Regions from separate parts of the Nocardia sp. NPDC088792 genome, predicted to be linked through region 2. Evidence: riboswitches for the same ligand, from Rfam matches in the RefSeq annotation. Region 2 holds a riboswitch; each other region holds the start of a gene.
What was found. Region 2 has a riboswitch for magnesium ahead of ACIP5Y_RS11860 (hypothetical protein). Riboswitches for the same ligand answer to the same signal wherever they lie in the genome.
Positions count from the first base shown of each region.

Region 1 (7,501 bases), on a different contig from region 2:
CGGGAGCATGGCGACATAGAAGACGCCGACCTTCGGGTTGAGCAGGTTCGTTCCCAATCCTTTTGCCCAGGAGGCGAATACGGTCTGCGGTGCGTCCGCGGACGCGGTAGTGACGGACAGGTGGGCGCGAAAGGCCTCGCGCACCATGCCGATTCCCATCCAGACGAGGTAGATCGCGCCCGCGATCCGCAGCACGGTGTAGGCCAGTTCCGAGGCGGTCAGCAGGGCGGAGATGCCCGCCGCGGCCGCGGCACCCCACACCAGCGTGCCGGAGCCGACGCCCAGCGCGGTCGCGAAGGCGTGGCGGCGGCCACGACTCACCGCGGCACGCAGGACGAGGGCGGTGTCCAGGCCGGGAACGAGGGTGAGCAGGCCCGCGACGACGGCGAAGGACAGCACGGCGTGCAGCATGGGCACAGGGTAGACGCGGGCCCGCTCAGGCGAAGCCGAACCAGACTGCGGCGGCGAGCAGGATGATCGTGATCGCCACGACGGCGCGGGTGGTGTAGGTGTGGCGCATTCTGCCTCCGTACTCGGACGAAATCGAAGTGCTCAGACGAAATCGAAGCGTTCGGTGTGGACTCGGTCGGGCGGAATCGCCAGGGTGGCAAGGGCATCCTCGACGGCGGTGACCATCGGGCCGGGGCCGCACAGGAAGTACTGCAGGTATTCGCTGCGAGGTGGGAGGTGGCGGGCGAGGATGCGCTGGTCGAGGAAGCCGCGTTCACCGTCCCAGCTCGGCGGGGTCGTTTCCAGGATGTGGACGACGGTGAGGTCGATGCGGTCGGCGAGTGCGTCCAGCTCGTCGGCGAAGGTGGCGTCGTCGAGTGCGCGGTTGGCGTAGAACAGCGTGCAGGGGCGGGGATCGGCACGGTCGGCAAGGGTGCGCAGAATGCTGACCATGGGCGTGATTCCGACACCGCCGGCGATCAGCACGAAGCCCGGTCCTTCGTAGCGATCGGGCGTGAACACGCCGTGCGGGCCGTCGAGGTAGGCGCGGGTTCCGGAGGTCGATTGCCCGATGGTGGCGGTGAAATCGCCCAGTGCCTTGATCGTCATATCGACCCCGTCGGCGTGTTCGGCGCTCGAGGAGAACGAGAACGGGTGCGCGCTGACGGTGAACGGTGACCGGTCGATCACCAGCCAGCCGAATTGCCCCGGCTGGAATCGGAAGCCCTTGTGCCCCACCGGTTCGAAGCTGAGCGTGTGCGCGCCGCCGCGCTCGGCGGTGACCTTCGCGATCCGCCACGGCCGCCGCAACCGCCGGATCGGTTTCATCACCCGCACCCACACCAGCAGCCCGACCAGCGCCACGGTCATGACCACCCACAACGCCTTCTTCCACGTCTCGCCGAGGTAGTGGCCGACCAGCAGCATATGCGCCAACGCGCAGCCGACGATCAGCACCGACAGCACCCCGTGCAGGAGCTGCCACACCTCGTAGCGAATCCGTAATCGCTTGCGCCACACCGAGGTTGCGACGAGTGCCAGCAACAGCACGACCGAGGTGACCGCGAAGCGGGCCCGCCACGGCGCCTGCGCGAGATTCAGCAGCCGCGCCACGTCCACGCCACCCACCTGCAGCAGCACCGGATGGGCGAGGATGAATGCCAGTGCGACATAGGAGATCTGGCGGTGGAACTGCACCAGCGCGTCCTCGCCGAAGGGCGCGGCCATCGCCTGGAAGCGGGCGACCAGCGCGAACTGCATACCCAGCATCGACATTCCGACGAACCCGAGCGCGACGGAGAATTCGATCCAGAACCCGCGGTGTGCCGACTGCGTGCCGGCCACCGCGAACACCAGCGGCAGCACCGCGACGGCCACATACAACCCGAGCCAGCCGATTCCCCGCAGCATCAGCGACAAACGATTCTCCTGACCATTCGACCTCACCCCCGGCACGGTGGCGAGCACGGACACGGTGGGAACAGCTGCCGGAACGGATCCGGAGCGACTTCGGACGTCGAGAACCTGCACTTACGGTACGGCAGCGCCCCCGGATTCGATTCGACCAGCCGCGAGCGTCGCCATCCAGGGCCACCAGGCCCGCTTCCGGCGTGCCGGGTGGCTCTGGTCTGGGCAGGCCATGGGCGCTCTCGGTAGCCGAGCCGTAGCCGTTGATCGTGGAGCGGTGGGGCACCGCATCGATTACCGAGTGAGTGGTCCGATACGGGCGTGTCGCTGCCCCTGAACGCCGACACTGGCGTATATGCGCCATCCACGACGCATGTATCGGTTCGAAATCTTCATGGGGAGATGATCGACATGATCCGGCATCGCAAATCGATTGTCGCCGCTGCCGCGCTCGCCGCGGCGGCGACGTCGCTGGTGTTGGCCGCACCGGATGCGGCCGCCGACGTCAACAGCGTGACGGTGACGGGCACGAGCCTGAGTTTGGGCGTCGACAGGTTCGGTACCGGCTGCTCGTACACGGTCCAGGTGAACGGCAGTCCGTACGAGGACGTGTATCTCAACGACAGCAATGGCGCGAGCTTCGGTCAGCAGCAGCTGCGCCTGGACAACAGCGGGAACGCCTCCACCACGTGGAGTCCGACCTCGACCGGAACGCATGTGATCACGGCCTGGTCGTGGCGCGGCGGGCCGCAGTTCGCCTGGGAGCAGGTCGGCAGCGGCCTGGATCTGGGCAGCGCGTGCGTGGTCACCAGCTGAGCACGGGCGCGGGCGTTTCGGCCCGCTCCGGCGCCGGGTGCGCGTGGGCGCCCGGTGCCGGGCATTAGTCTTCAGGAGGTGCACACCGAGCAGCCCTCCCCCGACGCCGAACCCCGTATCTGGGGCGGCACGACCCTCACCGAACGCCGTGAGGTGCGGCGCGCGGCGCTGCTGGAGGCCGCTCTGGACCTGATCGGCGAGTCCGGCGCGGGGGCGGTCACCATGCGTGCGGTGTGCCGGCGCGCGGGCCTGACCGATCGCTATTTCTACGAATCCTTCACCAGCCGTGACGAATTGCTCGATGTGCTCTATCGCCTGGTCGCCGACGAGTTCCTGGAGCCGATGACCGCGTTCGCCGTCGTCGACGACCCGAGCCGCGACCGCGCACTGTCGGAAGTGTTGCTGGACAAGGTGCTCGCGGATCCGCGCAAGTCGCGGCTGTTCCTGGTCGAGCCCTATTCGTCGACGGGCCTGGGCCAGACCACGATCGCGGTCATGCCCGCCTTCACTCGCCTCATCCAGGATCACCTGTTCGCGCACATCGAGGATCCGGTGCGGCGGCGACTGGCGGCGGTGACCATGGCCAGCGGTAATGCGGGCATGTTCTCCGCGTGGCTGAACGGCACCCTGCGCGCCAGCCGCGAACAGCTGGTCGATCACCTGGTCGCGACCATCGCCGCCTACCGCACGATGTATCGCAGCTGACCTGTCGGCTTCGAGCCCGATCCCCCGCGACCGGCGCGATTGCGGCAGTGGGCAACTCGTTCCGGCGCCCGCCCGGTCGCCTGGGACCGCGCTCACATCGAGTTGCCGAAACGGTTGGCGCGGTGTTAACTCGCTGGCGCAAGGTGCCGTCGTTAGCTGAGGCTCCTTCACGGATACAGGCCGGCGACCCCGAACGTCGAGAGACGCCCAAGGTCAGGACAGGCCGCCCCGAACTAAGGGGTGGCCCCGACCGGCTCCCGCTGTCGTAGCGGGTTCACGCCGTGGAGTGCTGAAGGTCTTACGAAGGGTGGTATCCGTGCCCGGCGCGTCCGCCGGGCCCCTCCCCGGCGCGTGCGCGGTGGAACGAGGAGGTGGTCGGCATGCCCGATGGGGACACAGGTCCGTTAGCCAATCGTTCACTCGGCGACACCGACACAATCCGCTTTCCGCTACCTCACGGGCGGTAGCGTGCGATTTCGAGTGCGCCGACGCTAGCTGGGAGAAGGGCGTCATGTCGACGTTGGAGATGCTGTTACGGCTCGGCGCGGGTGTCGGGCTGGGCGCGGTGATCGGGTTCGAGCGCCAGTACCGCGCCCGCATGGCCGGGCTGCGGACGAACACGCTGGTGGCCGCGGGTTCGACCTTGTTCGTGCTGTTGTCCGCGCACGGGTTCCACGGTGGCGACGCCGACCCGACTCGTGTTGCGGCGCAGGTGGTTTCGGGTATCGGTTTCCTCGGCGCGGGTGTGATCATGCGCGAGGGTTTCACGGTGCGCGGGCTGAATACCGCGGCGACGCTGTGGTGTTCGGCGGCGGTGGGTTCGCTCGCGGGTGCGGGCATGTTCGATACGGCCGCGGCGGGCACGGTGGCGGTGGTCGTGGTGAACACCGCGCTGCGCACCGCGGCGCGCGCGGTCGACCGCCCGCAGGAATCCCACGACATCGAGGCGTTGTACGCCTTCACCGCCGCGACCGACGATTCACACGAGGCCCATGTGCGGGCACTGCTGGTGCAGTCGCTGACCCGCACCGATTTCCGGCTGGTGTCGATTTCCAGTCATGACACCCAGCCGGGCCGGGTGGAGGTGCGCGCCGAACTCACCGGTGACCGCCGCGATGATCGTCAGATGGAGGCCGCGGTCAGCCGTTTGAGCCTGGAACCGTCGGTGACCAGTGTCGGCTGGCGTACGGTGGCGCAGCCCACGGTGGCCGACGAATGACCGCCGGTCTGCGCTCCTATCCCTCGCGCGGGGCGCTGGATCGCCCGCGCTCGCGCTGGGCGGATGTGGCCGTGTTCCTGGGTGCGGCCATCCTGATCTGGATCATCGTCAAGGTGTCGGCGGGCATGCACGTGCCCTTCGATCAGGCCACCGCGGCCACCAATATCTCCACCGATCCGGCGAAACTGCCCTATTACGCGGCGCGTTCGCTGTTGCGCATGTTCATCGCGCTCGGGGTGTCGATCGTGTTCACCTTCGTCTACGCCGAGGCGGCCGCGCGGCTGCCGCGCGCGGAGAAGGTACTGTTGCCGGCCCTCGATATCCTGCAGTCGGTGCCGATCCTGGGTTTCCTGTCGGTGACGGTGACCGGGTTCATCGCCCTGTTCCCGGGGTCCTCGCTGGGCCTGGAGTGCGCGTCGATCTTCGCGATCTTCACCTCGCAGGCCTGGAACATGACCTTCGCGTTCCATCACAGCCTGCTCTCGCAGCCGCGCGAATTGGATGAGGCGGCCCGCAATCTGCGGCTCTCGCGCTGGCAGCGGTTCTGGCGGGTGGATGTGCCCTCGGGCATGTTCCCGCTGGTGTGGAACGCCATGATGAGTTTCGGTGGTGGCTGGTTCTTCCTCACCGCGGCCGAGGCGATCAGCGTCAACAACCGCAATTACGCGCTGCCGGGCATCGGTTCCTATGTCGCGTCGGCGACCGCGGATTCGGCGACCGGCAAGGTGCTGCTGGCCATCGCGGTCATGATCATCATGGTGATCGGGCTGAATGTGCTGTTCTGGCGGCCGATCACGGTGTGGGCCGAACGATTCCGGGTGGAGGACAGCGAATCCGCCGACGGGCCGCGCAGCCTGGTGCTGGATCTGTTGCGCCGCAGCCACATTCCCGGACTGCTGGGCCGGGTGTTCGGGCCGCTGATCTTCCCGGTGGATCGGGCGATGCGGGTGTTCGGGCTGGCCGAGCATCCGCTGTACGTGCCGCCGGCGCGCCGGCGCGCCGCCGATGTGGTGTTCACGCTGGTGGTGTTCGCGGCGCTGATCTACGGCGGCTATCACATGCTGCACTACATCGGCAGCACAGCCGGTTTCGGCGAGATCGGGCATGCCTTCGGGCTGGGCGGGATCACGCTGATCCGCGTGGTGGTGCTGTTGTTGCTGGCGACGGCGGTGTGGGTGCCGATCGGGGTGTGGATCGGGTTGAACCCCAAGGTGACCCGTATCGCGCAGCCGATCGTGCAGGTGCTGGCCAGCTTCCCCGCCAACTTCCTGTTCCCGCTGGTGGGTGCGGTGCTGATCGCGACGGGTGCGAGCCTGCAGTGGGCGGGCACGCTGCTGATGGCACTCGGTGCGCAGTGGTACATCCTGTTCAATGTGATCGCGGGCGCCGCGGCGGTGCCCAACGATCTGCGCGAGGCGGCGGCGAATCTGCGGCTGCCGCGGCTGCTGTGGTGGCGCAAGCTGATCCTGCCGGCCATCTTCCCCAGTTACGTCACCGGCGCGATCACCGCGGCCGGTGGCGCGTGGAATGCCTCGATCGTGGCCGAGGTGGTGAAGTTCGGTGATCACACGTTGACGGCAACGGGTCTGGGCGCCTACATCGCCGAGGCCACCAGTTCCGGTGACTCGCCGCGCATTCTGGTCGGCGTGCTCGTGATGAGCTGTTTCGTCGTCGGTTTCAACCGGTTCTTCTGGCGGCGCCTCTACGGGCTGGCAGAACGCCGCTATTCGCTCTAGGACGGAGGATTATGACCAACTCGGTGACCACCGGAGAGGTCCTCATCGACATCGACGATGTCGACATGTCGTTCACCGGTGCGGCCGGGGAACGCCTCAATGTTCTCGAGCACATGAATCTGCAACTGCGCGAGGGCGAGATCGTGGCATTGCTGGGCCGCTCGGGCTCGGGTAAGTCCACGCTGCTGCGGATCATCGCGGGCCTGCTGGCGCCGACCGGCGGGCAGGTGCGCTATCGGGGCACGCCGTTGACGGGTTCCAATCCCGGTGCGGCGCTGGTGTTCCAGTCCTTCGCGCTGATGCCGTGGCTGACGGTGCAGGACAATGTGGAGTTGGGTCTGGCCGCGCGCGGGGTGCCGCCCAAGCAGCGCGCCGAGCAGGCCCTGCAGGCGATCGACCGGATCGGCCTGGACGGGTTCGAGTCGGCCTATCCCAAGGAGCTGTCCGGCGGTATGCGCCAGCGGGTCGGTTTCGCTCGCGCGCTGGTGCTGGAACCGGACCTGCTGCTCATGGACGAGCCGTTCTCGGCGCTGGACGTGCTGACCGCGGAGAATCTGCGCACCGAGCTCGTGAACCTGTGGGACACAGACGATTTCCCCACCAAATGCGTGTGCATCGTGACCCACAATATCGAGGAGGCGGTGCTGCTGGCCGACCGGGTGGTGGTGCTGGGCTCGAATCCGGGCCGCATCATCGCCGAGGTGCCGGTGGAGCAGCCGCGCCCGCGTAACAAGCGCGCGCCCGGCTTCGTGGCGCTGGTGGATCAGATCTACGGTCTGCTCACCGGCCGCGACGAGGTGCAGCCGGCGGTGGCCACCGAGTCCGCCACCCCGTTCGCCACTCCCCTGCCCGATGCCTCGGTCGGCGGGATCGCGGGTCTGCTGGAACTGGTGTACGGCAAGGGCGGTCGTGCGGACCTGCCGGTGATCGCCGACGAGCTCAATTTCGAACTCGACGATCTGATGCCGCTCGTCGATGCCGCGGTCTTGCTGGGGTTCCTGCTGGCCGATTCCGGTGATGTCATCCTGACCAATATCGGCTCGAATTTCACCAATGCCGATATCCAGCGCAGTAAAGCCATTTTCGCCAGTCAGGCCCGCCGGCGCGCACCGCTGGTGCGCACGATCTGCGGGGCGCTGGTCGGCAACGGGGACAAGTCGGTGCGCGC
Region 1 covers NZ_JBIVKC010000003.1:983,626-991,126, forward strand. Annotated here, with positions in the region: gene ACIP5Y_RS22645 (LysE family translocator) at 1-411, opposite strand, end outside; gene ACIP5Y_RS22650 (ferric reductase-like transmembrane domain-containing protein) at 553-1,896, opposite strand; gene ACIP5Y_RS22655 (hypothetical protein) at 2,260-2,673, shown strand; gene ACIP5Y_RS22660 (TetR/AcrR family transcriptional regulator) at 2,752-3,378, shown strand; M-box (ykoK) riboswitch at 3,520-3,694, shown strand; gene ACIP5Y_RS22665 (MgtC/SapB family protein) at 3,890-4,597, shown strand; gene ACIP5Y_RS22670 (ABC transporter permease) at 4,594-6,333, shown strand; gene ACIP5Y_RS22675 (nitrate/sulfonate/bicarbonate ABC transporter ATP-binding protein) at 6,345-7,501, shown strand, end outside.
Region 1: it holds a riboswitch for magnesium, as region 2 does, so the genes downstream of both, ACIP5Y_RS22665 (MgtC/SapB family protein) here and ACIP5Y_RS11860 (hypothetical protein) in region 2, are expected to answer to the same signal.

Region 2 (7,501 bases):
CTGCCCGGCCACGTCGGCCTCGCGGCCCATGGTGTCGTTCTGCAGCCAGGCATAGGTGACATCGACGGGGGCGCCGGCCGAATTCCGGCCGGTCCAATTGCAGATGGTGGGCTGGCTCTGCTGTTTCAGACCGGTCACACCGATGATCTGCGCGATCTTCTGATCCTCGATCGGACCGCACCCGGCCAGCAGATTGGGGTCGACCGACTGCCGCACCGCCGAATCCCCGGAATGCTGCGTGCATCCCGACAGCGTCACCATGCCGGCCACCGCGGCCACGGCCAGCGCCAAACTCGTCCGGGCCCTGCGCATTACCCCTGCCCCGCCTTCGTCAAGGTCTCCGCGGCCAGCTGCTGGAGCGCCGAACACGGCTGTGGGCGGCTGTTTTCGGCAGTGTTCGCCTTGATGGACCAATCGATGAAGTCGGTGCCGCCGAAGGGCACGCCCACCTCGCACGATTGCGCGGAGGTCCACATCAGCCCGGATCGGCCGCCCACCGTCACCGTGGCCGGTGTGCTGTCGGTGATCTGATCGCGGCGCGCGTCGAGCCCGGCGCCACGGAACCAGTGGAAGATCACGGTGTAATCGCCGCCGCCGTCCGGCTGCCAGCTACAGCTGAACGGATTGACCGCAACGCGCTGCAGGCCTTGCACTCCCGTCGCCTGTGCGACATCGGAGTCGGAGAGCGCGCCGCAGAGCCCGACCGTGTTCGGGGAGGGCGCGATCGGCCCGGCGCTCGTGGTCGTCGGCGCGGCGGCCGGCCGGCCCGCATGCCCGCAGCCCGCTATCGCCACCCCGATCAGGGCGATCCCTGCCGCTGCCGATACTGCTCTCACCACGCCGACCAGAGTAGGCGACGTATCGAAGATGCGCCGAAAAGAAGCCTTTTGACTTTTTACGGGGCCTTTACTACGTTGGGTATTGCACCTCGATAGGCGAGGCTCCTGTACGAACACAGGCCACTGATCTGACGACGTCGAGAGACGCCCAAGGTTAGGACAGATTTCCCCGGATTAAGGGGTTATCCAAGGTGGCTTCCGTTCATAGCGATACGTCGTACAGTGCCGAAGCTCTGACGAGAGGGGTGTCTGCCCATCTCATGATCCACGGGCCTTCCTCCCAGCGTGCTCATCGGAATACACGCATGCGCAATTCCGGAACGACAGCGGAATTTCGCGAGAAAAATTCATCACCGTAGGCGCCACAGTGCCGATCGGTAAATTCGTGCTGCCCTGAATACAATTCGGGCAGCGATCACACGAGGCATAAAAGATGAGAATTCGTATGCTCGCGCTCGCCACCGCGACGATCACCACCACCGCCCTGGCGGGCCATGCCGTCGGCCTGGCCGAGCCGCCGGAACACACCGGTCCCGCCGAAGCCGCCACCCCCGCCGCTGCCATCGACGGACAGGCGCGGATCGAAGGCCGGTCGGTGGTGCTGCACACCGATGCCGGGTCGCTCCGGGTCGCCGGAAATCAGCTCCGCATCACCGATCCGGACGGCGTGACGCTCACGGCGATCCCGCTGACGATCATCCGGCAGGACACCGTTTTCCCGGTCGACGCGCAGGTGGACGGGACCACCGCGACCCTCACCCCGCGCACCGACCTGGGCCGGCCCGCCACCACGGAAGAACGCAGCCGGACGGCGCAACTCGACGCCGAGGCCCGCGCCACCCAGCCGATCCTGCTGGCGCAGCACATCTCCGATACCCCCGAGGATCGGATGAACACGGCCATGGCCAATGTCAACAACGAGCTCACCGTCGCACTCGCGGTGGGCACGCTGCTGGGCGCGATCGTCGGCGGGCCGCTGGGTTGTGTATTCACCGGTGCCCTCGGCACGGCGACCGCCGGGCCGCTGGGCACGATCGTCGGCTGTCTCGCAGGCGCGGTCGCCGGCGCCGGTATGGGCGTGGTCGTGTTCAACCTGATCATCGGCGTGCCCGCGCTGATCGCGTCGGCCGTCCACTACTACAACGTCATGACCGCCCCGCCCGGTCCGGAGGCGAACGACTGATGACACTCGACATCGCAATCCCGAACAGCCCCAAGACGACTCCGGACAGGCCGGCCGTCCGCAACCGGCTCCGCGCGACGGACTACCTGCTGATCGGCGCGGCCGCCGTACTGATCATCGTGGTGCTCAGGCTGTTCCGCGATATGACGGTGCCCTGGACGCCGGACACCGGGCAGGACACCGTTTCCACCGATCCGTCGAACCTGCCGTACTACGCGGCGCGGACCACGCTGCGCATGTTCCTCGGGCTGCTCGCGTCCATTGTGTTCACGTTGATCGTGGGACAGTGGGCGGCGCGGTCGCGGCGCGCCGAGAAGGTGCTCGTGCCCATGCTCGACGTGCTGCAGTCGGTACCGGTGCTGGCGCTGGTCTCGATCACGGTGACGGCGTTCGTGGCCCTGTTCCGCGGCTCGTACCTGGGTGCCGAGGCGGCGTGCATCTTCGCCATCTTCACCGCGCAGGCGTGGAACATGACCTTCGCCTACTACCAGGCACTGCGCAATATGCCCCGGGAGCTCGATGACGCGGCGCGCATGATGCGGCTGACCCGCTGGCAGCGGCTGTGGCGGCTGGAGGTGCCGACCGCTATGGTGCCGATGATCTGGAACGGCATGATGAGTTTCGGCGGCGCGTGGTTCATGCTCGCCTCGTCCGAGGTGATCACGGTCGCGGGTAATGATCAGGCACTGCCCGGCATGGGCAGTTTCATCGCCGCCGCCACCGCCGATGCGCAGGTCGGGGATCTCATGCTGGGCGCGGCGGTCATGGTGATCACCATCGTGCTGGTGAATGTCCTGTTCTGGCGGCCGTTCACGGCATGGTCGGAGCGCTTCCGGGTGGAGAACACCGAAAGTGCGCTGGCGCCACGGAGTCTGGTGCTCGACCTGCTGCGGCGCTCCACGCTGCCGGGCCGGACCGCGCGGCTGCTGCGGCCGGTCGGTGAGGGCCTCGACCGGGTCATGCGGGTGTTCGGGCACAGCACGCGGTCCGCGTACGACGACCGGCGCGACAGCCGCACCGGTGACGCGATCTTCTTCGGATTGTTGTTCGCGGCGCTGGCCTGGGGGACCTGGACGCTGGCCGCCTACTTCGAAAGAACCGTCGGCTTCGCGGAATTCGGGCCCACCACCCTCATGGGCCTGGCCAGCCTGCTCCGCGTGATCGTGCTGCTGGTGGTGTCCACGGTGGTGTGGGTGCCGATCGGCGTGTGGATCGGCATGAATCCGCGGGTCTGCCGGTTCGCGCAGCCGGTGGTGCAGGTGCTGGCCAGTTTCCCGGCGCAGTTCCTGTACATCTTCGTGATCGCGGCGCTCACCTACACGGGTGTCTCGCTGAATATCGGCGGCACCGTACTGATGGCGCTGGGTGCGCAGTGGTACGTGCTGTTCAATGTGATCGCCGCGGCCGGGCAGATTCCCACCGATCTGCGGGAGGCCATGGACGATCTGGGCGTGCACGGCCTGCAGCGCTGGAAGTCGTTGATACTGCCCGCGATCGCGCCCGGGTATGTGGTCGGCGCCATCACCGCCTTCGGCGGGGCGTGGAACGCGACGCTGGTCGGCGAGGTCGTCGAATCGGGGCACACCCATCTCGAGGCGTTCGGGCTCGGCGCGTACATCACCAATGCCACCGCCGCCGGTGACTTCGCCAAGGTGCTGCTGGGCACCTTCGTCATGAGCGTGGTCACGGTGGCCATCAACCGGCTGGTGTGGCGACGGCTGCAGGTGCAGGCCGAAAAACGTTTCGCGCTCGTGTAATTCAGCGCCTCGCGCTCGTGTGTATTTCAGCGCCTCGCGCGCTTGTCATTGATGTAGGGAGAACTACCATGTCCGCTCCGGTCATCACCGTGGATCGTGTCACCAAGAACTTCACCAACCCCTCCGGGGAGCAACTGCCTGTGCTCTCCGATGTCTGCCTGGAGCTGCGCGAAGGGGAAATCGTTGCGCTGCTCGGGAAATCCGGCTCCGGCAAGTCGACTCTGCTGCGGATCATCGCCGGTCTGGTGCGGCCCTCGGCCGGTACCGCGCGGCTGCGCAGCGCCGAGATCACCGAACCGTCCGCCGGTACCGCCATGGTCTTCCAGACCTTCGCGCTGCTGCCCTGGCTGACGGTGCGGGAGAATGTCGAACTCGGGCTGCGCGCACAGGGGATGCCGGCGTACGAGCGCGGTGAACGCGTCACCGATGCCATCGACATGATCGGTCTCGACGGTTTCGAGAACGCTTATCCCAAGGAGCTTTCCGGCGGTATGCGGCAGCGGGTCGGCTTCGCGCGCGCCCTGGTGGTGCAGCCGGAAGTGCTGCTCATGGACGAGCCGTTCTCGGCGCTGGACGTGCTCACCGCGGAGAACCTGCGCGGCGAGCTCATGCGCTTGTGGGGTGAGACCGCGTTCCCCACCAAGACCATGCTGATGGTCACCCACAATATCGAGGAGGCGGTGCTGCTGGCGGACCGAATCCTGGTGCTGGACAACAATCCCGGCCGCATCAAGGGTGAGATCCGGATCGGTCTCGAACACCCGCGGGATCCCCGCGGCGCGCACTTCCAGCAGCTGGTGGATCAGGCTTATCGCATGCTCACCGACTCGCCGTTCGACGGTGACCACGCGTCCATCACGCCGACCCCCACCACTCGGCCGCTGCCGGATGCGAGCGTGGACGGCATCGGCGGCATGCTGGATCTGGTGGCCGCCACCGGTGGTCGCGCCGACCTGCCAGATCTGGCCGCCGGGCTGCGTTTCGAACTCGACGACCTGATGCCCCTGGTGGATGCGGCCACCCTGCTCGGCCTGGCCACCGCCGCCGACGGCGATCTCGACCTGACCCTCGACGGCAGGCTCTTCACCGAGGCCGATATCGATACCGCCAAGGCGATTTTCGCGCGCCTGGCTCGCGCGAAGGCGCCACTGGTCGGCGCCATCGACCACGCGCTCACCAGCGCCCCGGGCGAACAGGTCCGCGACGGCCTGTTCCTCGACCTGCTACGCCGAGGCTTCACCGAAGACGCAGCACGGCAACAACTCCGGATCGCGGTCGACTGGGGCCGCTACGCCGAGCTCTACGAATACGACGCAGCGGAACGGCTGCTCACTCGGCACCCGATCCACGGCTGAACAGCAGTATCAATACGACGCGGCCGAACAGCTACTGACCCGGCACCCGATCCACGGCTGACGTCGGATGCTGCGTCCTCCTGGTGCGCCCTGGCCAGCTTCCGGGTGCGGCCGACGCTCTTCCGGGTTCGGCCGGCGCGCTTCAGGGTTCGGCTGGCGCGCTTCAGCGTTCGGCCGCGTTGGTTCAGGGTTTCAGAGTGCTGCCGCGTTGGTTCAGGGTTTCAGAGTGCTGCCGCGTTGGTTCAGGGTTTCAGAGTTCTGCTGCGGCGGTTCAGGGTTCGCGGCGGGCTTTGGCGCGGCGCTTGCCCTCGTGCATGGCTTGTACGCGGGCGACGGGGATGGTGTGGCCCTCGGCGATCAGGTCTTCGGGGAGCGCCTGGGGCGCGGGCATGTGCTCGGTCCAGGGGTCGCGGTCGCCGAGTTCCTTTGCGGCCGTGCGGATTGTGAAGTCGTGCGGGTCGATGGCGGGTAGGTCTGCCCAGCTGACGGGGAAGGACACCGTCGCGCCGGGGCGGATGCGCGGGCTGTAGGCGGCCACCACGGTGGCGCCGCCTGCCCGCGTCGAGTCCAGGAATACCTTGCCGCCGCGGTCTTCCCGGATGAAGGCGGTGGTCGCGAGGGCGGGGTCGAGGCGTTCGGCACGCGCGGCGATGGCGCGGGTGGCGGCCGCGGCGTCCTCCAGGTTGATGCCGGGCACGACGGGGACGAAGATGTGCACGCCTTTGGAGCCGCTGGTCTTCACCGCGCCGGCGAGGCCGTCGGCGGCCAGCGCCCGGCGGATCAGTTCGGCGGCGTCCACCACCTGACGGAAGGGCTGGTCCGGTGCGGGGTCGATATCCAGCACCAGATGGGTCGGGCTGCCGGAATAGTCGGCCAGGCCCTCGGCCAGCAGCAACGTGACGTGGTATTCCACGGCGCGCTGGTTGCCGAACCAGAGCAGGGTGCGCACATCGTCGCAGAGTGCGTACGTCACTTCACGTTTCGAGCTCTCCGCCCAGATCGTCTTGCGCTGCACCCAGTCCGGCGTGTACTTGGGCAGGTTCTTCTGCATGAAGGGTTCCTGCCCGGGCCGCACGCGCACCACGGACAGCGGCCGGTCCCGCAACTGCCGTACCAGCCGCTCCCCCACCGCCTCCAGATAGTCGATGAGATCGCCTTTGGACGCCTCCGCCCCGTCGAACAGCGGGCTGTCGAGACTGGTCAGCTTCACCCCGGCCCGGGCCCCGGCATCGGTCGGCCCACCAGCTTCGCTCATCGGCCCACCATGCGCCGGATCCCCAGCCGCGTCAACCGTCGCGGCCGGGGCCACCGGCTCAGGGACGCTCGTAGAATCCGTCGATGCGGCCACGGGCGTGGGCACGCGCGGCGGCCAGCACGTCGCGGGGTTTCGCTTCTTCCGGGCTCTTACCGCCCACTTCGGTGATCGGGGTGGTGAGAGCGAAGAGCTGGAAGGCGTATCGGTGTGGTCCGTGACCCTTGACCGGGGACGGGCCCATGTACTCGCGACCCCAGCCCGAGCGGAGCAGGCGAACGCCGGTCGGCGCGGACTCGGCACGCAGCGCACCGCGCGGCAGTGCCGTGCAGGCCGGGTCCAGGAGCGCGACGCAGTGCACGAAGGGCTGCGCCGTCGGGGCGTCGGGGTCCTCGACCACGAGTAGCAATTGGGCGGTTCCGGCCGGGGGTGCGGTCCAGGCCAGCGCGGGCGACTCGTCCTGACCGCCGGCGCGCTTACCCGCGTGGATCAGCGGCAGGGTGGTCTCGTGCGCGAAGTCGGCGCTGGTGACCTCGAGCTCGCCGGCGGCCGCCAGCTCGGGCAGGTTCCAGGCCATCTGGGCTTCACCCGCCCGCCGGTTGCGGAGAACTTTGCCGAGCAGTGCCATGTGAATCTTCCTGTCTACGTGTCTTTTACAGCTTTTCGGGGCTGGAGAGTCGGTGGTCGTTACAGCTTGCGTGCATCGGCGGGTATCAGCAGTGGCTCCGCGAATCGCCAGATCTCTTCGGTCGCATGGAATTCCAGTGATACGGCGAAGCCCGGGTAGTCCGCCCATTCGCCGGGGATCGGGATGCCGGGCCAGGTGTGGCCACCGCCGAATACCGTCCAGTCGACGACGCGGGTGCCGCCGGCGCCGGGACCGGAGGTGAAGCGGCGCGATTGCTCGGTGGTCACCGTTTCACCGGTCTCCGGGCAGTCGTCGAACGCCCGCCACTGTGCGGCCGATTCCGTCAAACCCAGTGTGCGGCCGCGTAGTTCGCCGTTCGGCCCGTGACGGCGCGAGTAGCCGCCCTCGATCGGCACGCCGAGATCGGCGTCGCCGTTGATGAGGATCGCAGATACGGCGCAGGCCGGCCGCAGCCCGGACAGATCGG
Region 2 covers NZ_JBIVKC010000002.1:544,598-552,098, forward strand. Annotated here, with positions in the region: gene ACIP5Y_RS11850 (DUF3558 domain-containing protein) at 1-312, opposite strand, end outside; gene ACIP5Y_RS11855 (DUF3558 domain-containing protein) at 312-839, opposite strand; M-box (ykoK) riboswitch at 921-1,091, shown strand; gene ACIP5Y_RS11860 (hypothetical protein) at 1,273-2,022, shown strand; gene ACIP5Y_RS11865 (ABC transporter permease) at 2,022-3,779, shown strand; gene ACIP5Y_RS11870 (nitrate/sulfonate/bicarbonate ABC transporter ATP-binding protein) at 3,848-5,134, shown strand; gene ACIP5Y_RS11875 (DNA polymerase domain-containing protein) at 5,406-6,389, opposite strand; gene ACIP5Y_RS11880 (YbhB/YbcL family Raf kinase inhibitor-like protein) at 6,448-7,014, opposite strand; gene ACIP5Y_RS11885 (alpha/beta hydrolase family esterase) at 7,074-7,501, opposite strand, start outside.

Region 3 (7,501 bases), on a different contig from region 2:
GTGCACAGTGTCGGCACCGCCGATCAGTCCAGTATCGCGGCCGGACTGGATATCAGCGTGCGGACCCTGCGCCGGCGACTCGCCGAGGAAGGCACCACCTTCCGGGAATTGAGTTGCGAGACAGTCGGGCTGCTCGCCGAGGAACTGTTGATGACGGGCCTGACGGTGGAGTCGGTCGCCGATCGCCTCGGCTATTCGAGCGTCTCATCCTTCGCCTCGACCTTCCGCACCTGGAAGGGGCAAACCCCGGGCACTTTCGCCCGGGCGCACCGCGGTCACGATATCGCCGCGAAGGCCGTCCGTATCGGGCCACAAACGGTCAATGTCGGCCACCGCGAATATGAGGGGGAAGACTGGGGGCGTGACGGATGACGCAGTTCGGCTGATCGTCGTGGACGCGGCGAATGTGGTGGGTTCGCGACCCGACGGATGGTGGCGCGACCGGGCGGGGGCGGCCCGGCGATTGCTCGGGCAGTTGGCCGCGGCGGAACTGGATTCGGGGCAGCCGACCGAGGTGACCGTCGTGCTCGAGGGCGCGGCCAAGGCCGCGGTCGCCGGTGATGCGGCCGAGTTCGACGGACTGCGCGTGGTGCCGGCCGCCGGGTCCGGCGATGACGAGATCGTGCGCGTGGTGGCCGCGGCGGTGGCGGAACAGGGCGATCGGGCGATCACCGTGGTGACGGCGGATCGCGGATTACGTGAGCGCGTCGAGCCGTTCGGGGCCGTGACGGTCGGTCCGCGCTGGCTGCTCGATCAGCTCACGCCCTAGGCGCACGCTGCGGTTTTGTGCGGCGGAACGCGGCCGATGCGTGCCACGCCGCTAATTGTTTCGGCGACAGGGGCCTGTTGTTCGCCTCGTGCGGATAGCGTAGGTGGAGTGCCCGTACCTTCCGCAGTCGGTGACCCCGACAGCGCAATTCCCCTTTCCGCGTTGCTGATCGACACCGAACCGCGGCCCGAGCCCGCCTCGGGTGCTCGGCGTGGCAGTGAATACGCGGTGCTCATGCGCCAGATCCGGCATGCCGGACTGCTGAATCGGCGCCTGCGGTCCTACGGCGTGCGCGCCGGGATCACGGTGGCCGCCTTCCTGGGCGGGTGGGTTGCGTTCGCGCTCATCGGCGATTCGTGGTGGCAGCTGGGCACCGCGGTATTTCTCGCGCTGGTGTTCGCGCAGTTCGCATTCCTCGGCCACGATGCCGGGCATCAGCAGATCTTCGGCACCCGCCGGGTCAATTATCTGGCCGGGCTGTTGTTCGGAAATCTCGGCATCGGTTTGAGCATCGGCTGGTGGACCAGCAATCACAATCGGCACCACGCCAATCCGAATACCGAGGGCGCGGACCCCGATGTGATGGGCATCCTGGCGCATTCGAGCGGGCGCGCCGCGACCGGTCGCGGTTTCCGGGCATTCATCTTCCGCTATCAGGCGTGGCTGTTCTTCCCGATGTTGCTGCTCGAGGGCGGCAGCCTGCACTGGTCCAGCGTGCGTGCGGTGTGGCGGCGGTCGATACCGAATTGGGGCTGGGAGGGCGCGCTGCTCGCCCTGCACGCGGTCGCCTACCTGTCCGTCGTATTCCTGGTGCTGTCACCGGGTAAGGCGCTCGTCTTCATCGCGGTGCAGCAGGGCCTGTTCGGCCTTTACATGGGTTGCACCTTCGCACCCAATCACAAGGGGATGGAAGTATTCGACGAGCCCGGCGCCGTCGATTTCCTCCGGCGTCAGGTGCTCACCTCCCGCAATGTGCGCGGCAGCTGGTTCACCGATGTGGCGCTGGGCGGCCTGAACTATCAGATCGAGCATCATCTGTTCCCCTCGATGCCCCGCCCGAATCTGCGCCTGGCGCGGCCGATGGTGATCGCGTTCTGCGCCGAGCACGAAATCCCGTACTGCGAGACCGGTCTCCTGGAGTCCTACGCACAGGCGCTGCGACACTTGCACGAGGCCGGCAGTCCGCTCCGGCAGCCCGCCTGAAGGAATGGAGACGTATGTCTCACCGCTGGACCGCCGTAGCCGTGGGTGTGCTGTGCGCATGGAGTGTGATGGGATCGGCCGCGGCCGATCCCGCGCCGCAAACACCGCCGCCGGACCTGAAATGCCACACGCCGTGGCAGTTTCCGCAGTACGCCGACGGCCAGTGGCGCTGTTCAGGTGGGCCGGGGCCGGTTGTCGTGCCCAAGAGCGGCGGCTAGGATGGCGACTGCACCTCGTTAGGTGAGGCTCCTGAACGAACATAGGCCACTGATCTGACGACGTCGAGAGACGCCCAAGATCAGGACAGATCTTCCCGGCTTAAGGGTTGATCCCAAGTGGCTTCCGGATTCTGCGCACCGCAGGGATACGTCGCTCAGTGTCGAAACTCAACGTGTGGGGTAGTACGCGAAGGTCTTTCGCGTTCAGAACTCTTTCGTGCGTCACTGATTCCGGCTGTGTTCTAGGTAGGTGTGACGATGAGGAATGTATTGAGCTGTGTCCCCGCGGCTGTGGCCGATGGCGCGGCGGCCGTGCCGGATATCGAGCGTTCGGCGCTGGGTAATCTGCTGGCGCTGCGCGCGGTACTGGTGGCGGAGGAGATTCCGTTCCTGCTGATCCGGTCCGAGCGCGACGAACCGGCGCTGGCCATCGATCAGCGCTATCGCCCGCGCGTCGATGCGCTGGTCAGCGCCGCCGCCGGTCCCGGCACGGTGGATATCGAATTCTGGCATCACCGCGCCGACGGGCTGCTCGGCCCGCGGCCCAATGCCCTTACCCGCGAACGGATTCCGGCCGAGGATCTGCAGCGGACCCGGATCCGCCGTTTCGGCTACGACTGGGACACGTTGCGCGGCATGTTCGATGTGCATGCCGGGGATGTGGATTTCGATATCGACGTGGTGTTCTCCTGGGTGGATGCCGCCGATCCGGCGCGGAATGCGCTGCGGTCCGCGGCGATTTCCGAGGCGCTGCTCGGCGAGGGTGACGGCGCGCCGGCGCGCGTCCGCCAGATCGACGAATTGCGGTACGCGCTGCGGTCGGTCTACGCGAACGCGCCGTGGGTGCGGCGCATCTTCATCGCCACCGATTGCACGCCGCCGGCCTGGCTGGACGCGCACCCGCAGGTGACGATCGTGCGTGCGGCCGAACACTTTTCGGATCGGTCGAGCCTGCCCACGTTCAACTCGCATGCCGTGGAATCGCAGCTGCACCACATCCCGGGGCTGAGCGAGCATTTCCTCTACGCCAATGACGATATGTTCTTCGGTCGTCCCATGCGGCCGACGATGTTCTTCACTGCGGGTGGGATCAGCAAGTTCATCGAATCCCCCGTGCGCATCGGCACCGGCACCCGTGCCGTGCGCCGCAGCGGATTCGAGAATGCGGCCCGCAATAACCGGCAATTGCTGCGGAATCGTTTCGGCCAGTTGATCACCCGGCATCTCGAGCACGCGCCGGCTCCGCTGCGGCGCAGTGTGCTGTTCGAGCTGGAGGGCGTTTTCGCCGACGATTTCGCCCGCACCCAGGCCAGTCGTTTCCGTTCCAGCACGGATATCTCCGTCACCAATTCGCTCTACCACTACTACGCGCTGCTCTCCGGCCGCGCGGTGCAGAACGAAACGGCCCGCGCCCGCTACATCGATACCACTACGCGGGAGGGGCTGGATCAGCTTGTCGGACTGGGGATTCGGCGCGATGCCGACTTCTTCTGCCTGAACGACGGCAGTTTCCCCGAGATCGAGGAAGCGCACCGCAGCTCCCGTGTGCGCAACTTCCTGCAGCACTACTTCCCGGAGCCCGCCCCCTGGGAGCGCGTCGAGCTACGGTCGCCGGGCGACGACCGCGCCGAACCGATCGCCGTCTGACCACCACCGAAATTGGGACTCCGCTGGGAGGTTGGAGTCCAGTGGCTGAGAGGTTGGATCGTATGGATGCCGCGCTGCCGGTGGCGCGGCATCATGGGGTGAGTCTCGTGTGTTGCCAAGCACGTGTTTCGCAAAGCATTGGGGAGCGCTCATGCCGTACACGGCAGAGATCAGCCGGACGAATCCGACCTGCTTCATCTTCCTGGTCGACCGATCGACGTCGATGAACGATCAGATCGGCGGCGGCGTACCGCAGCGGAAGGCGGATGTCGTTGCCGATGCGATCAATCGGCTGCTGACCGAACTAGCCGTCAAGTGCGCCAAGGAGGAAGGAGTCCGGGACTACTTCCATGTCGCGGTGATCGGCTACGGCGCGACCGTCGGCTCGGCCTTCTCCGGCGCGCTGGCCGGGCGTGATCTGGTGCCGCTCAGCGAGGTTGCCGACAATCCGGCCCGCGTGGACGAGCGTGCCAAGAAGGTGCCCGACGGCGCGGGCGGGCTCGTCGAGACGACGGTGACCTTCCCGCTGTGGATGGATCCCCACGCCGACGGCGGCACCCCGATGAACCGCGCGCTGCGCTACGCGGAGAACCTCGTGAAGGGCTGGATCGAGCGGTATCCGGCGGGCTTCCCGCCCATCGTCATCAATCTCACCGATGGCGAATCGACCGACGGCATACCCACCGAGGCCGCCACCGAACTGACCTCGCAGGCCACCGCCGACGGCGCGGTACTGCTGTTCAATCTGCACGTCTCGGCCACCGGCGGGTCCCCGGTCACCTTCCCGGCTTCCGATCACGGCCTGCCGGATGCGTACTCCCGCACGCTCTTCGGCATGTCGAGCGTGCTGCCCAGCCATATGCGCGCCTACGCGGCCGCCCAGGGGCAACTGGTCGGCGACACCACACGCGGTTTCGTCTACAACGCGGACATCACATCGGTGGTCCAATTCCTGGACATCGGGACACGTGCGACCGATCTGCGGTGACAACTCCCGGCCTGTACGTAACCCATCTGATCGCGCCCAAGCACGGCTGCACCGCGGCCGAATGCGAGGACGCGGTCTGCGTGCTGCCGGATCTTCCGTTCGATGAGCTGATCGAGGGTCCGCTCGCGGCCAGCGTGTGCGATGGCGCGACCGAGAGTGTGCTGGCGAAGGATTGGGCCCGCCTGCTCGCCGCGGTCTCGGTGGCGAAGGCCCTGCCGGATCCGGGTTTCTTCGCGCCGGGGACCGCGTACGAGGAGTTCGCCGCCGAGGTGGTGGGCCGCTGGGATCCCTGGCTGGCGGAGTACGCCGGCGGTCGCGCCGCGGCGGGCCGCCCCCTGCGATGGTACGAGCAGGCGAAGCTGGCGGGCAGCACCTTCGCCACCATGCTCACCGTGCGTGTCGCACCCGGCGATTCGCCCGGTGGACCCGAAGCCGAGGCGGGGGCAACCCCCGAATGGCATTGGCACGCGGCGGCACTCGGTGATTCGTGCCTGTTCCATATTCGCGACGAGGCGCTGATCCGGTCGTTCCCGATCGAGAGCGCCGAGGATTTCGGAACGACCCCCGACCTTTTCGGCAGTCGCAACCATGACACCGCCTTGTTGACGGCTCGTACCCGATTCGACACGGGTACGTGCCTGCCGGGTGACAGGCTGTTGCTGATGTCGGACGCATTGGCGGCCTGGCTCCTGGCTGCGGGGGACCCGGGTGCGGCGCTGCGCGAACTCCTGGAGTTCGGCGGTCCGCACGATACGCCCGGATTCGCCGAATGGCTGGGCAAACTGCGGGCCCGGCAGGACCTTCGAAACGACGACGTCGCCTTGATCCGCATCGACGTCGAGGGGAGATAGCGGGGATGACGACGGGGATTGCCCGGGCTTTTCCCACCGCGGGCAATTATCAAGAGGCCCTGCAGCATCCGAGCCTGTGCTTCACACACGCCGAGCTCAGGGATTCGGTCCCGGAATTGACCAAACTCCGGCAGCCCCGGGCCATTTCGGGCGCATTCGCGAGCGTGTTCCCGATGACCCACACCCGGACCGGTCACCGCTACGCCGTCAAATGCTTCACCCGCTATGTGCCCGACCAGCAGGCCAGATACCGCGCCATCAGTGAGAAGCTGGCCGCCCTGTCCGCGGCGGAGCTGTCGCAGCCCTGGAAGATCGGATTCGAATATCTGCCGGATGCCGTGCTGGTCGGCGCGAGCCGATATCCGGTGCTGAAAATGGAATGGGCGCAGGGCACCACGCTGGCGGCGTGGCTCGATGTGCACCACCGGGACAGCCGCGCGGTGGACCGGGTGGCCGAACGGTTCGCGGAGCTGATCGCCGATCTCGCGGTGTACGGCATCGCGCACGGCGATCTGCAGCACGGCAATCTGCTCGTCGCGGAGGATGACACGCTGCGGCTGCTGGACTACGACGGCATGTTCGTCCCGGCGCTGGCCGGTCTGGGCGGCACCGAACGGGGGCACCGGAACTATCAGTCCCCGCAGCGCGGTGATTACGATTTCGATGCGACGCTGGACCGATTCTCCGCGTGGGTCATCTATCTCGCGTTGAAGGCCGTCGCCATCGATCCGGAGCTGTGGGAGCGACTGCACGAACCACAAGGGGAGTATCTGCTGCTGCGGGAGGCGGACTTCGAGGATCCGTCGATCTCGCAGCGCTTTCCGGCCCTGCTCGCGCATTCGGACGGGCGGATCCGGCAGTTAGCGGCGCAGGTCCGGCTGTTGGTCGCCCAGCCTCTGATGACCTTGCCCGCCTTGGCCACGACCGCCGCCGAGGCGCCGGCGCCGGACGGGGGAGCGGCCGGCAATGGCCTGCCCCGGTGGATGGCGGGGCATGTGGCCCCGGTCGCGCTGCTGCCGCGCGTCGAGGTCCCGGCCGCACTCGACGGGAAGGCGGGGTTCGCCGGTCGCCGGACCGCCGATGTCCTGGTTCTGCTGCTGTTCCTGCTCACGCTGCTGATCCCGGTGGTGTGCCTGAATTTCGGCGCCCCGGTCGCGATCGCGGCCGGCCCGATCGTCGCGGCGGCCCTGGCGGTGTCGGCCGCCCGGCGCTCGCGGGTCGAGCTCGTCACGCTCCGGCAGTACGTGCGCGATCTGGAAGCGCATCGCCGCGGGATCGTGGACACCGCGGACGCGGCGGGGGCCGTCCAGCGTGATCGCAACCTGCTCGATGCGTCGGAGCAGCAGCAGTTGGCGCACCTGAACGGTCTGCGGGATCAGTTGCGGCGCCAATACGACAAGGAACGGGCCGAGATCGAGCGGCACCGGGTCATGGCCTCCGCCGGTCTGGATCGCCGTATCGATGCGCTGGGACAGGCGCTGCAGGATGGGCTCGCGGCCGCACTCCTCCAGGAGCAGCGTGAATTCGTGCAGCGCGAACTCGCCACATTCAGCCTGTCCGGTGCGGCGATCGCGGGAATAGGGCGGGGAATCGCGGCGGAGCTGGCGGAGCACGGGATCCGAACGGCGGCCGACTTCACTCGAATTCGGCTCCGCCACGGCGTGGGCGGCGACAACTCGGTGACCACGACATTCTTCCTGCCGAACGGGCGCTCGGTGCATATCAGGGGTATCGGGGAGGCCACCGCGAATGCGCTGATGGAGTGGCGGGACCGGCTGGCCGCAATGATGCGGGCGCGGTGCACGATTCACGCACCGGCCCGCGG
Region 3 covers NZ_JBIVKC010000006.1:319,861-327,361, forward strand. Annotated here, with positions in the region: gene ACIP5Y_RS37720 (AraC family transcriptional regulator) at 1-372, shown strand, start outside; gene ACIP5Y_RS37725 (hypothetical protein) at 362-769, shown strand; gene ACIP5Y_RS37730 (fatty acid desaturase family protein) at 878-1,972, shown strand; M-box (ykoK) riboswitch at 2,198-2,377, shown strand; gene ACIP5Y_RS37735 (stealth conserved region 3 domain-containing protein) at 2,449-3,837, shown strand; gene ACIP5Y_RS37740 (vWA domain-containing protein) at 3,989-4,825, shown strand; gene ACIP5Y_RS37745 (hypothetical protein) at 4,822-5,676, shown strand; gene ACIP5Y_RS37750 (AarF/UbiB family protein) at 5,682-7,501, shown strand, end outside.
Region 3: it holds a riboswitch for magnesium, as region 2 does, so the genes downstream of both, ACIP5Y_RS37735 (stealth conserved region 3 domain-containing protein) here and ACIP5Y_RS11860 (hypothetical protein) in region 2, are expected to answer to the same signal.